3 regions of the Parabacteroides sp. AM58-2XD genome follow, and region 2 is predicted to be linked to each of the others. Evidence: riboswitches for the same ligand, from Rfam matches in the RefSeq annotation. Region 2 holds a riboswitch; each other region holds the start of a gene.
The links. A riboswitch is a leader RNA that binds a small molecule or an ion and turns the genes downstream of it on or off. The one in region 2 is predicted to bind cobalamin.
Positions count from the first base shown of each region.

Region 1: another riboswitch for cobalamin. It lies ahead of DXA15_RS20820 (ABC transporter substrate-binding protein); the one in region 2 lies ahead of DXA15_RS09390 (cysteine-rich CWC family protein).
Region 3: another riboswitch for cobalamin. It lies ahead of DXA15_RS03955 (sigma-70 family RNA polymerase sigma factor); the one in region 2 lies ahead of DXA15_RS09390 (cysteine-rich CWC family protein).

Region 1 covers NZ_QSDP01000112.1:2,171-6,359, forward strand. The annotation lists gene DXA15_RS20810 (ABC transporter ATP-binding protein) at 1-58, opposite strand, end outside; gene DXA15_RS20815 (iron ABC transporter permease) at 61-1,098, opposite strand; gene DXA15_RS20820 (ABC transporter substrate-binding protein) at 1,105-2,265, opposite strand; cobalamin riboswitch at 2,314-2,518, opposite strand; partial or broken gene DXA15_RS20825 (precorrin-2 C(20)-methyltransferase) at 2,585-3,282, shown strand; gene DXA15_RS20830 (hypothetical protein) at 3,360-3,812, opposite strand.
Region 2 covers NZ_QSDP01000030.1:15,335-19,523, forward strand. The annotation lists gene DXA15_RS09375 (DUF6064 family protein) at 1-121, opposite strand, end outside; partial or broken gene DXA15_RS09380 (threonine/serine exporter family protein) at 146-633, opposite strand; partial or broken gene DXA15_RS09385 (threonine/serine exporter ThrE family protein) at 630-1,396, opposite strand; cobalamin riboswitch at 1,534-1,731, shown strand; gene DXA15_RS09390 (cysteine-rich CWC family protein) at 1,790-2,005, shown strand; gene accC (acetyl-CoA carboxylase biotin carboxylase subunit) at 2,007-3,521, shown strand; gene DXA15_RS09400 (biotin/lipoyl-containing protein) at 3,559-4,080, shown strand; partial or broken gene DXA15_RS09405 (acyl-CoA carboxylase subunit beta) at 4,082-4,189, shown strand, end outside.
Region 3 covers NZ_QSDP01000010.1:41,299-45,487, forward strand. The annotation lists gene DXA15_RS03945 (acetylxylan esterase) at 1-726, shown strand, start outside; gene murQ (N-acetylmuramic acid 6-phosphate etherase) at 797-1,618, shown strand; cobalamin riboswitch at 1,659-1,857, shown strand; gene DXA15_RS03955 (sigma-70 family RNA polymerase sigma factor) at 2,119-2,580, shown strand; gene DXA15_RS27790 (hypothetical protein) at 2,586-2,708, shown strand; gene DXA15_RS03960 (FecR family protein) at 2,783-3,793, shown strand; partial or broken gene DXA15_RS03965 (SusC/RagA family TonB-linked outer membrane protein) at 3,854-4,189, shown strand, end outside.

The DNA of each region.
Region 1 (4,189 bases), on a different contig from region 2:
CACTTTTAGAATGATAACCGATAGACAGGTCTTTTATCTGTATCGTTGCCTCTTTCATACTCATTCGTTCAATTCGTTCTTACGTTTGCGGAACAGGACGGAAGCTACTACCGGAGCTCCCACCAGGGCCGTTACCGAGTTGACCGGCAAGGCTCCTTCAAAGCCAGGCATACGAGCGATCAGGTTGCAGGCAAGCGCCAAGGCGGCACCGGCAAAAAGGACAGCCGGCATCAGTACGCGATGGTCAGAAGTCTGAAAGATGGCGCGGCAAAGATGCGGCACTGCCAGTCCCAGGAAGATGATCGGCCCGCAATAAGCTGTGACGATAGCCGTCAGCACACCCGCCGAAGTAATGACGAGCAGGCGCGCCCGTTTTATATTCAACCCCAGGTTACGCGCATATCCGTCACCCAACAACATCAGGTTCAGCGTCTTTATCAGCAGGAAGGAAAGAGGGATCAGCACCGCCATAATGATCACAAATAACATCATCTGGTTGCCCGATACACGGGAAAAACTTCCCAACCCCCAGATCACATAAGCACGGATATCCTCTTCCACACTAAAAAACTTCAATACCCCGATCACGGCATTCGCTACATAACCGATCATCACACCGATAATCAGCAACGTTACATTTCCTTTTACTTTCTGCGAGACATATACGATCAGAGCCATCACAGACAAAGAACCGATCACGGCTGCAACCGACAGGGCTATCTCCCCCATGAACCCCAGCTTGCTGAGCGCCACACCTCCCAGGCTGCCACTCAACAGGACGACAAAGGCAACACCCATGCTCGCCCCCGAACTGATACCCAATACGGAAGGTCCGGCAAGCGGATTACGGAACACGGTCTGCATCTGAAGCCCGCTGATCGACAATCCGGCACCGGCAACCAAAGCCGTCAGTGCCTGCGGGAAACGCGACTTCCAGATAATGTTCTGCCAGGTAACAGGCTCTTCGCCGCTACTGAAAATGATATGCCAGACCGACTGCAACGGGATGGAAACAGATCCCAGCACCAGATTCAGAAACAACAGGACAACGATGGTAACAACGATCAGAAGCATCAGGAAAGTATTCGAGTATTTCATCGTCGCTTATTTAAGTAAATCATAATAGACCGGTGTATGGTCCGGTAATAAGTCCGGATGGAAAATATGCAACAGGTCAGCCAGCAAGACCTCCGGCTCGGTAGGCATACTTTCGTAAAAAGGCTTCTCCCGCATGTTACAATAGATGACGCCTTTCTCCCTGAACGCACGGAAATCGGCATAACGCGGGTCTTGCTCCTTCAGGGCCTCATAACTGTATGTATCGGGATAACTGTTCACGATACGCCAGTAATCGGCATCGTCAGCCTGGTTGTATATCGTTTCAAAATCGAGCGTGACACCACCGGAACGGTCGTCGTCCTTCAGGAAATAATCGGCACCGGCATCCTTGAAGAGTTGCGCTAGGAAGCTCTTCCCGCCTACCGCATACCAGTTTCCTCCGTGTATCTCGCCGCTGAAGACGATCGGACGTTTCTTCACCTGTCCTTCGGCTGTCAGCGCTTTCAGTTCATTGTAACGTTTTTCTATGGCGGAGAACTTATCGTTCGCCTCTTTCTCCATACCGAGCAGCAATCCGACGAACTTGATCCATTCCGCCTGTCCCAGCGGAGTCGTTTCCTTATATCCCAAGTGCGGTACCAAAGGGATACCGACATCTTTCATTGTCTCATATCCGCCCCGTTTGAAAGGAGAAATAAGAATCAAGTCAGGATTGATGCTCATGATCACTTCGTTATCAAAATTACCCTCGATACCGATCTTGGCTGTCTTTCCTTCTTTCAGCTGCTTATTGACAGTCTGGTTGAAAAGATGACGGGTACTGGTGATGCCGACCACTTTATCTTCCGCCCCTAGCTTGATGAAATTGGATAGCTGCAATGAAGTCATGCAAATGGCACTACGCACAGGGATCTCGATAACCGTATAATCCGCAGGGATACCTTCCGGCTTCGTTCCGCGCTCTACCAAGGCATATTGGAAACGGGTGCTTTCTTCATTCTGGGGATCTTGTATATCCATCAGGATATAACCGTCGGCATAGGACAGTTGAAAACCTTTGGCATATTGCGGCGTAATATGCGCCTCACGATCAGCAGATGCTGTCTGCTGTGCCGAAACACTCTCCTTCTCCTCCCGATTTTCCTTCGATACACACGACGTTGCCAGTAATGCAACCAGGCAACAACCTGCTAAATACTTGTTCATATTCATATTTGTTTTTATCCGACACAAACTGTCCAAACCCACGAGGACAACTGTTATGCTAAAAATGGCAGGTCTTCTGACTTACTTCCATCCCGAAAGCCTTCCCGATCACCTACGGATCAGTGGCAAAAGGTATTATCGGAATGTTACGAAGTTTCACAGCAGCGTGGACTGTCCGGGATTTCCACCCGGTTCCCTTTTAATCTGTCTCCATGAACAGGAGTTTTACAGAACCTATTTCGATCGCAAAAGTAATAAGAAGTTTGCAACTTTGCACTATTTTCAGCACATTTGCACCCCAAATAAAAACAAGAATAAAATGACTTACCCGATCAGTTTCGTATCATTAGGTCCCGGCGAACCGGAACTTATCACAGTGAAAGTCTCCGACAACTTCAGAAAGCAGATATTATCTACTGCCCAGCCACCCGTAACAGGCAGGGTGAAATCCTCTCGCGTGCCGCCGATATCGTACGTGCACTGGAAATAAACGAAACTGCCATCCGCTGCTTCATGCTCCCCATGAGCAAAGACCGCACGGAAGCCTGGAAAGCCTACGACGCCCTCTACAACGAAGCCGCCGCAAACTATGCGGAAGGCAGACAGATCGTTATCGTAGCCGAAGGCGATGCCGGCTTCTATTCTTCCATCCAGTATATATATGACAAGTTTATAGAGACGGGAATCGACGTTCAGCGTATTGCCGGAATCCCCGCCTTCATCGCTGCCGGAGCACTGGCCGGCTTGCACATTGTCAAACAGGAAGAACAGATCGTCGTTATTCCCGGCACTCCTTCCGCGGAAGAATTATCTGAAAAGATAAATGCCGGATACGTGATCGTCATTATGAAACTGTCGCAATGCGTGGAAGCCGTACATGCATGTATCCGCAAGCATCCGCAGACACAATTCCATTATTTTGAAAATGTAGGAACGGATAAGGAATACTACACCTCCGACCGGCAAATCATCGCAGAGAAATCTTTCCCTTATTTCTCACTGATGATCATACAATAAAAAAAGGGTGTAGCAGAAGAAACTTTTGCTACACCCTCAACTTAAAAATTACTATCCCGATTATTGTATCGCAAAAACTATACGGATTCTATGATACCGTTCAGACGGTTCATATGGTAGCGAAGCGACTGGACAGATTCCCAGTTCTGATGCCCCGACTTGCACAACTCACGTGCACTCACTAATACTCCTGAAATGTGACTGCTGATCTCTTCAATCTTTTTATTCGTTTCATTATAAAGAGTTTCAGTCTCTTCCGGTGAATAGATGGAAGCAGATTGTGCCAACGATTCAAGTAACTTCATCTGATAGACTCCGGCCCTGGGGATCAAGTTGCTGATGGCATAATGATGAAGATCCTGGATTTCCTTCTGCTTGGTGGTATCCCAACCGACATTATTCATACTCTCCGAAGAACCCATCTTCGAAAACATTCGAATACCCAAACAATCTGCAATTGTTTTAACCCATGATCCTGTCTCTGTTTCTCTTGAAACGACGCCTGCCAAACTAAATCTCATTGTTGCCATAATCAAATCTCCTTAATTACATAAACCGAAGTTTTTAAAATTGCCATTTACTTTCTTTTTATCACTCTAGACTTGCCATTAGTTTCATTTTATCATTTTGATATCGCAAAATTAGACAAATTATCATACACCACAACCCTTTATCTATATTTTAAAGTTCTTTAATACAAGAACTGTCGAAATACACTGTTTTTGCCAACCGAAGATTACAAATAAGTTGAAAAATGCGCACTTCACTTAACAAAGAATCATTACCAGCCTCCTTTTTGTGACTTTTGTCAATATAACGCCAATTTTACGCAGTTATCAGGCATTACAACCTTTCATTCTATCATTTTGTTATTTAATTAAAAATAATATACTTTTGTTGCCTCTTT
Region 2 (4,189 bases):
CCCACGGCTGAGGGTTGCGGGTCAGCAGGACGGTCAATATTATCCCGATCAGGATAATTCCCAGTTGCCATTCCCAGGTTGCTGCATTGTAGAGTCCTATCGTTTTCCAGAAAATTTCCATAGAGTTATTCGTATGCTGATGATTTTATTTGCGTCGTGTTAATGAAAAAGCCTTACCCGGCAGGAGGAAGATCGGCAGTGTCGCACCGACCGTCAGCATGAAGATCGCGGTGAAGGTAACGAAACCGTTCGACATGAACATTTCAATATATTTCGCTTTCTGTACCGGTTCGTCCATCGTCTGGAGGAACATGATCAGCGAGAAAACCATGTTGTAGGCAAATTTGCTGGGATCATCGGCAATAAAGCCGGGATATAAAGCACTGTCATCGGGCAGTAAATCCTGCCTCCCAGCCACAAACTTCCGAATCCGATCACCAATGCCCCGAACAGGGAGGCGGTAGCGATATCCACCCCGAAGAAAGTCATCAGGCAGAATCGGCAGGCATGGCCTACGGCAGCCAGCAAGGCAATGTAAGGAAACGCTCGCATAGGTGGGTCGGAAATCGCACCGAAACCAATACCTGCAATGGCTGCAAAAAGTCCGTCTAAAAGAATATCCAATACTATCATATCAAATTGTTTTTTACCATCATTAATGTGAAAGAAAGCCCGATCGCGATACAGATAATCAGCATCAGCGCATTGACCAGCCGGGCAAAACCGGTCAGTATATACCCTTCGACAATGTCGATAACCCCATTGATCAGCGGTACGCCCGGTATCAGGAACAGGACGCTCGTTGCCAGTGCAATGTCCGAGGTCGTGTCGAATATCAACGCTGTAGAGGCACAAAGCGATGCAATAAAGGCCGATACCACGAAAATTATGTAATGATTGAATTTCCGGATCTGCATCTGTTGTTTCAGGAAAAAACCGGTGATAGTCGCAGAAAAGACAATCCCCATCGAGGTAATGTCTCCCCCGAACAGGCGGCAGAAAGAGGCATTGGCAAAGCTACCAGTATCAGAACGAAAAGCGGATCGATATGCGGGCTGGCGATAATCTCCTCATATTTATCTTTTAATTCTTCCAACGGCAAATGTTTGTCATACGTTTCCCAACTCAGAGCGCTCAGTTTGGCGTTCTTCTCGAAACTTATCGGAAGAGCGGGGATATCGATCACCTCGCTGTATGTTTCTTTCGTATCATTGTCGGAGATCGTCAGAATAATATTTTTCTGAAAAATGCTGATTTTAACATCAGCGCCATATGCTTCTCCTATTCGTTTGGAACTCCGGACTACCCGGGATGTGTGTACCCCGCATCCCATCATATGGGCGGAGTACTCTGCGATGAATTTGGCTACGGGTAGCAAAGATTCATTTCTACTCATGTCGTACTTTTTATATATGAACCGGATTCTATTCCGGAATGTTTCTTTTTGCTGGCGGAAAAACGGGCGATAAACCTAAACCGGGGCGCAAAAGTATAAAAAACTTATTTTATATCATTGTTTTGTCTTTTATTTTTGTAGTTTTGCACCGAAATGGTTCTGTATTTTTGATTCTGGAAATACAGATTAAAAGGGAATCGGGTGTAAATCCCGGACAGTCCCGCTGCTGTGAAGCTCTAATAACATCCTGAAAATAACTTATGCCACTGACATGTGTCGGGAAGGCTTCAGGATGGGAGTCAGTCAGAAGACCTGCCGTTCGTTAAAGGCTCATATCCTCGTGGGTTAGGATACGGGTTCGAAATGATTGTTTATTCTAAATTTATCAGATTTATGGAGAAAGATTGTCCGCGTTGTGGGGGCTCTTTTGTTTGTCGGGTAGATGATATATCCGCCTGTCATTGTGTGCCTGTGAAATTGGATGAACTCCAGCTTGCTTATGTGAAGGTCCATTATCCGGGATGTTTGTGCAACTCCTGTTTGAATGAGATCAAGAAATATTTCTATGCCTGTGAGGTGAATCCCCGTTATAAACATTTAAAGCATTGATATGATACGGAAGATATTAATTGCAAACCGTGGCGAGATCGCCGTACGTGTGATGCGTTCCTGCCGGGAGATGGGAATACAGTCTGTGGCTGTTTTTTCGGAAGCCGACCGGGCGGCACGGCATGTACTTTATGCTGATGAGGCCTGCCTGATAGGGCCTGCCGCATCAAAAGATAGTTATCTGGATATAGAAAAGATTATCCAAGCGGCGAAAATTCATAAAGCCGATGCCATTCATCCCGGTTATGGTTTCCTTTCGGAAAATGCGGCTTTTGCCCGCAGATGTAAAGAGGAAAATATTATTTTTATTGGCCCGGCTGCTGAGACGATGGAGGCGATGGGCGATAAGATATCAGCCCGTAAGCGGATGATCGAGGCCGGTGTACCGGTTGTTCCGGGAACGCAACAACCGTTGCAGGATGCTGCCGAAGCCGTTCGGATATGTAAGGAAATCGGTTTCCCCGTTATGCTGAAAGCCTCTATGGGAGGCGGAGGAAAAGGGATGCGACTGATCTATAAAGAAGAAGATGTGGTGGAGGCTTATCATTCTGCCCGCTCGGAATCGTTATCGTCTTTTGGTGACGACACAGTTTATCTGGAGAAATTCGTGGAGGAACCTCATCATATCGAATTTCAGGTATTGGGTGACAATCACGGGAATGTAATCCATCTTTGTGAACGTGAATGTTCCGTTCAACGCCGTAATCAGAAAATCGTGGAGGAAAGTCCATCTCCGTTCATCACTCCCGAGTTAAGAAAAAATATGGGTGAAAAGGCTGTTGCTGCGGCAAAAGCTGTCAACTATTCAGGTGCTGGTACCATTGAGTTTTTGGTGGACAAACATCGGAATTTTTATTTTCTGGAAATGAATACGCGTCTCCAAGTGGAGCATCCGATTACCGAGGAAGTTTTAGGCGTCGATCTGGTAAAAGAACAGATCCGGGTGGCTAACAACGAAACGCTCCATATCCGCCAGGAGGAGATCGTCCAGCGCGGACATGCCATTGAATGCCGTATCTGTGCAGAAGATACAGAAGCCGGTTTTATGCCTTCTCCCGGTGTCATTAAACAATTGACAGAGCCGAACGGCATCGGTGTCCGTGTAGACAGTTATGTGTATGAAGGATATGAAATACCGGTTTATTACGACCCGATGATCGGAAAACTGATCGTTTGGGCGACAACGCGCCAATATGCGATCGAACGCATGCGGCGGGTATTGCATGAGTATAAGATTACCGGGTTGAAAACGAATATCGGTTACTTACGTCGGATTATGGATACATCCGACTTTGTGCAGGGAAAGTATGATACTTCTTTTATTGAAAAAAATGCCGGACAATTGCAACATCCCGTAGAAGAGGGTGGAACAGAGACTGAAAATATAGCTATGATCGCTGCCTATATAGATTATCTGGTCAATCTGGAGGAAAACAGATCCGGTCAGGCTTCCGACAATCGTCCGATCAGCCGCTGGCGTGAATTCGGATTACAAAAAGGAGTCCTGCGTATTTAATAATCGGCACATTAGCACTATTGAATAATTATTATTTATGGAAATACATATTGGAAAAAGAGTTGCGGATGTTTCGTTGGTCAGTAAAGATGGAAACAAAGTCCGGTTGACTATTGACGGTATCCCTTATGAAGTCGATGTCGTAATGGCCGAAAATGGCGCCTGTTCTATTTTGCACAACGGTGTTTCGTATAATGCAGAACTGATCCGCGGAGAAAGTGGTAAAAACTATACGGTGAATACCCATTTCCTCTCTTATGGTGTGGATATTGTTGATACGCAGGTGAAATATTTGCGTATGCGCAGGAATAGCGAAGAGCGGCAGGACAATAAGATTATTTCTCCGATGCCCGGCAAGGTGGTGAAGGTTGCTGTTCAGAAAGGCGACCGTCTCGAACCTGGCGATATTGTCGTAGTGATCGAAGCAATGAAGATGCAGAGTAATTATAAGGTAAGTTCGGCCTGCACGGTACGCGATGTGCAGGTAAAGGAAGGGGATTCGGTGACGAGCAACCAGGTCCTTCTGACTTTGGATATAATAACAGACAAAGAGGATTAAAATGGGAAAAGAACATTTATATAAAACGTTTGAAGAACTGGATAAGGCTGCTTCGTTGGGAGGCGGTATGGCACGTATAGAGAAACAGCATGAAGCCGGACGTATGACT
Region 3 (4,189 bases), on a different contig from region 2:
CGTATGTATGGTATTCTGGTTGTCCCAAAAAAGGAAGGGGTATATCCGGCTATCCTCCAGGTTCCGGGTGCCGGTATCCGTCCGTATAACGGCATGAATTTAGGGGATGATGTTATCACATTAGAGATCGGTATTCATGGAATTCCGGTAAATATGCCCCAGGAAGTATATAATAACCTGGCATCCGGTGCTTTGAACGGATATCCCGGGATCAATAAGAATGATCGTGACGCCCATTATTACAAACGGGTGTATCTCGGTTGTGTGAGAGCGGTGGATTTTATTTTCTCTTTGCCTGAATTTGACGGTTCGACTGTCGGTGTAACCGGTGGTAGCCAGGGAGGAGCGCTTTCTATCGTTACGGCAGGATTGGATCCGCGTATTAAGTTTCTGGCGGCATTCTATCCGGCCTTATGTGATTATGCCGGTTATTTACATCAGCGTGCCGGTGGCTGGCCTCATTATTACCGGAATGCAAAACCTGGTCCGAATGAGGTGGAGACATTAGCTTATTTCGATGTGGTTAATTTTGCCCGTCGCGTAAATGCACCGGGGTGGTATAGCTGGGGATATAATGATGTGACTTGTCCTCCAACCTCCATGTATTCCGCTTATAATGTTATTCCGGGAGCAAAAGAACTGCATCTTTATCTGGAAACCGGTCACTGGACTTATCCGGAACAAAATATGGCACGGTTCCAATGGTTGAAAGAAATGTATAAGTAAGAAGAGGTTCGCAGACATAAATTTTGTTAGTTTTGTATCTGTTTAGCAACATACATAATACATATTTAATATGTCGTTTACTAAAATAACAGAGCAAGACTCATTATATAATAATCTGGAAAGCAAGTCGGTCCGGGAATTACTGGACGATATAAATACGGAAGACCGGAAGGTCGCGTCAGCAGTCCGGAAAACGATACCTAAAGTTGAAGAACTTGTATTACAGATCGTCCCCCGGATGAAACAAGGGGGACGTATCTTTTATCTGGGCGCCGGCACAAGCGGACGTTTGGGCGTGCTCGACGCTTCGGAGATACCTCCTACTTTCGGAATGCCGCCAACCCTGGTGATCGGACTGATCGCGGGTGGAGACAAAGCGCTTCGTAATCCGGTAGAAAATGCGGAAGATGATCTGAACCGCGGTTGGGAGGAATTGCAGGAGCACCATATTACAACAAAAGATACAGTAATCGGCATTGCCGCTTCCGGGACGACTCCCTATGTAATAGGAGCTTTGCGCAAGGCACGTGAGCAAGGAATCCTGACAGCTTCCATTTCCAGTAATCCGGATTCTCCGATGGCAGCGGAGGCAGATGTAGCCATTGAAATGATCGTAGGCCCGGAGTTTGTTACCGGCAGTTCGCGTATGAAATCCGGAACAGGGCAAAAGATGATCCTGAACATGATCTCTACTTCGGTAATGATCCAACTGGGACGTGTAAAAGGCAACCGGATGGTAAATATGCAACTTACCAACCAGAAACTGATCGACCGTGGGACACGGATGGTCGCTGAGGAACTGGGCTTGAATTATGGTCAGTCGCAACGGTTACTTCTGATGTACGGCTCGGTAAAAGACGCAATAGACGAATATCGTAAACATAATAAATAAAATTTATAGGATCTGCTACCATAAGATGTAAAAATATCTCTATATTTGCGACATGCATTGTTCCGAGCCTGTATCCGCGGGTAAGGATTAAAAGGGAACCGGGTGTGAATCCCGGACAGTCCCGCTGCTGTAAGCTTCATAACGGATTGGGCAACACTAGTGCCACTGTTCTTCTTTGAATGGGAAGGCGCTCAAACCGGAAGTAAGTCAGAAGACCTGCAAGGCATATTCTTTCGACGGCTTCGAGGAAAGGCCGGATGAGAAAAACAAGACATCTGATGTCTTTCTATTCTTGTTCCATTCCCTGTTTGCCGTCTTTTAAGATCTGTTTTTAATTATTTTGCCATAATAATTAGGAAAAGAGGCATGGATCGCTTGACGGGATGAGCTCCGTCGGTGGTTCATGCTTTTATTTTTGTGATGAATAAAAGGTTAAAGATTGTGCGAGTATTGAAATAAAATATTTAAGTTTGTTGGCGGGTTTATTTAAATCTAAATTAATGGATGTAAAAAGAGAGACCATACTACGTATTAATAAGGGAGATACAAATGCTTTTAAGTTATTGTATGCGACCTATTATACCTATTTGTGCGCGATTGCAGTAAAGTATGTATATAAGCCGGAAATAGCAGAAGAGATTGTAAATGATGTTTTTTTGAATGTATGGAATAATCGGTCGTCATTAGTTTATCCCGTCAAAGCTTATTTGATACGTGCCGTTCAAAACCAGTGTTTGAGTTTTTACAGGAAAAAGCGCTTAGAAGAGGTGCCGGTCTCTGATATAAACGGCTATGTGATTGATGTTCATGAGCAATTGATCTGTTTAGAATCTTCACCTTTGGCTTGTTTGGAAAATAAAGAGTTAACCGATCTGATAAGTAGGGCTATCGACCAGTTGCCTGCGAAGTGTCGCGAAATTTTTATTCAACACCTTTATTATAATAAACCTATGAAGAAATAGCCCGGATGAAAAATATTTCTTCCAGTACGGTCCGGGTACAAATTAAGCAAGGATTATCTAAGTTGAAAGTATTATTGGGGAATTTATATCCTGTTGTCTGCTTATTATTGGATATTTTTCAAAAATAATTCATTTTAGTATAAACGGATTATTGAAAAATGGCGTATCTATTTATGTAGATATGAATTTATTTGAAAATATTATGGATACAGAATATATACGTAAACTGATAATCGGCCACTTTTTGGGCAATTTGTCAGACACTGAAAAAAAAGAACTTTTCCAGTGGTTGCAGGTTGATAAAAAGAATCAGCAGTTGTTTTCGGAAATGTCGGACTGGTGGGCCATCTCCCATGTTCCTTATTTTTCTTCCCGGGTGGAGCTTGGTTTCCAGAAACATTTTGGTGAGTTGATGGCTAAAGAGGCGGGGGTTTCTTCAAAAAGAATATTCTTTATTCGTCCTTGGTTACAAATCGTTGCAACAGTAATGATCATGCTGGCTATAGGCGGTTTATCTTATTATGCAGGTGTATTGACGGATGAACAGGATTCGGAGATTATTCGTTTTCAGACCTCTGTACCATTGGGATCACGTTCGAAAGTAACTTTGGCCGATGGGTCGGTGGTTTGGCTGAATGCTGGTTCTTCTCTTTCCTATAATAAAGATTTTTCAGAAAAGTCTCGTGATGTTTACCTGACAGGGGAGGCATATTTTGAAGTAACCCCGGACTCTTTGAAACCATTTATAGTGAACTCTGACAATCTGAGTGTAAAAGTATTGGGAACGACTTTTGATGTCAGGGCCTATCAGGATGAGGAGTTGGTGAATGTTGTGTTGCGAACCGGAAAAGTTGACGTGGCGTTGAATAACGAACCGGATACAAAAATAATACGCTTACAACCTAATGAGAAGTTGAGTTATAATAAAATAGATAATGAGCTGAAGAAAACAACAGTAAATGCGGATGATGTTTGTGACTGGGTAAATGGGAAAATGAAATTTACAAAGATTCCCTTTGGCATATTAGCGAGAGATTTAGAGAGAAAATATAACATAAAGATTGTAATAGAGAGCAACTCTTTGCAGGAAGAGGCTTTTACGGGGAGTTTTACTTCCGAGCATACGATATATGATATTTTGAATGAAATTGATGTTGAAAAACAATATCGATGGGAACAAACCGGAAATATGTTTGTAATCCGGGATAAATAATTGATCCGAGAAAGGACATTACGATTAGACTGAATAATAATCTTATTAAATCTGAAATTCATGAAATTAACCAATTTGAAGAGAAATGGAAGGTGTTTGATGACCTTGTGTATGTTCGCAAGCTTGCCGATGACCACAGAGGCGGTTTTTGCTGCGGACTTAAAATCTTGTTACTTATCTGTTCAGAACCAGAGTACCACTTTGCAGGAGCTGTTCGATTTGATTGAAGAGAAGTTTGATTACTCTTTTTTAATTCGTGACAAAAACCTGAATTTGAATGAACGGGTAGTTGTCGACTGGGAAAAAAACTCCGTAGAAACTCTTTTGAGAAAAGCGTTGCAAAATCAGCATGCTGATTTTGTTATAAATGATAAGCGAATTATCATTTATAAGTCA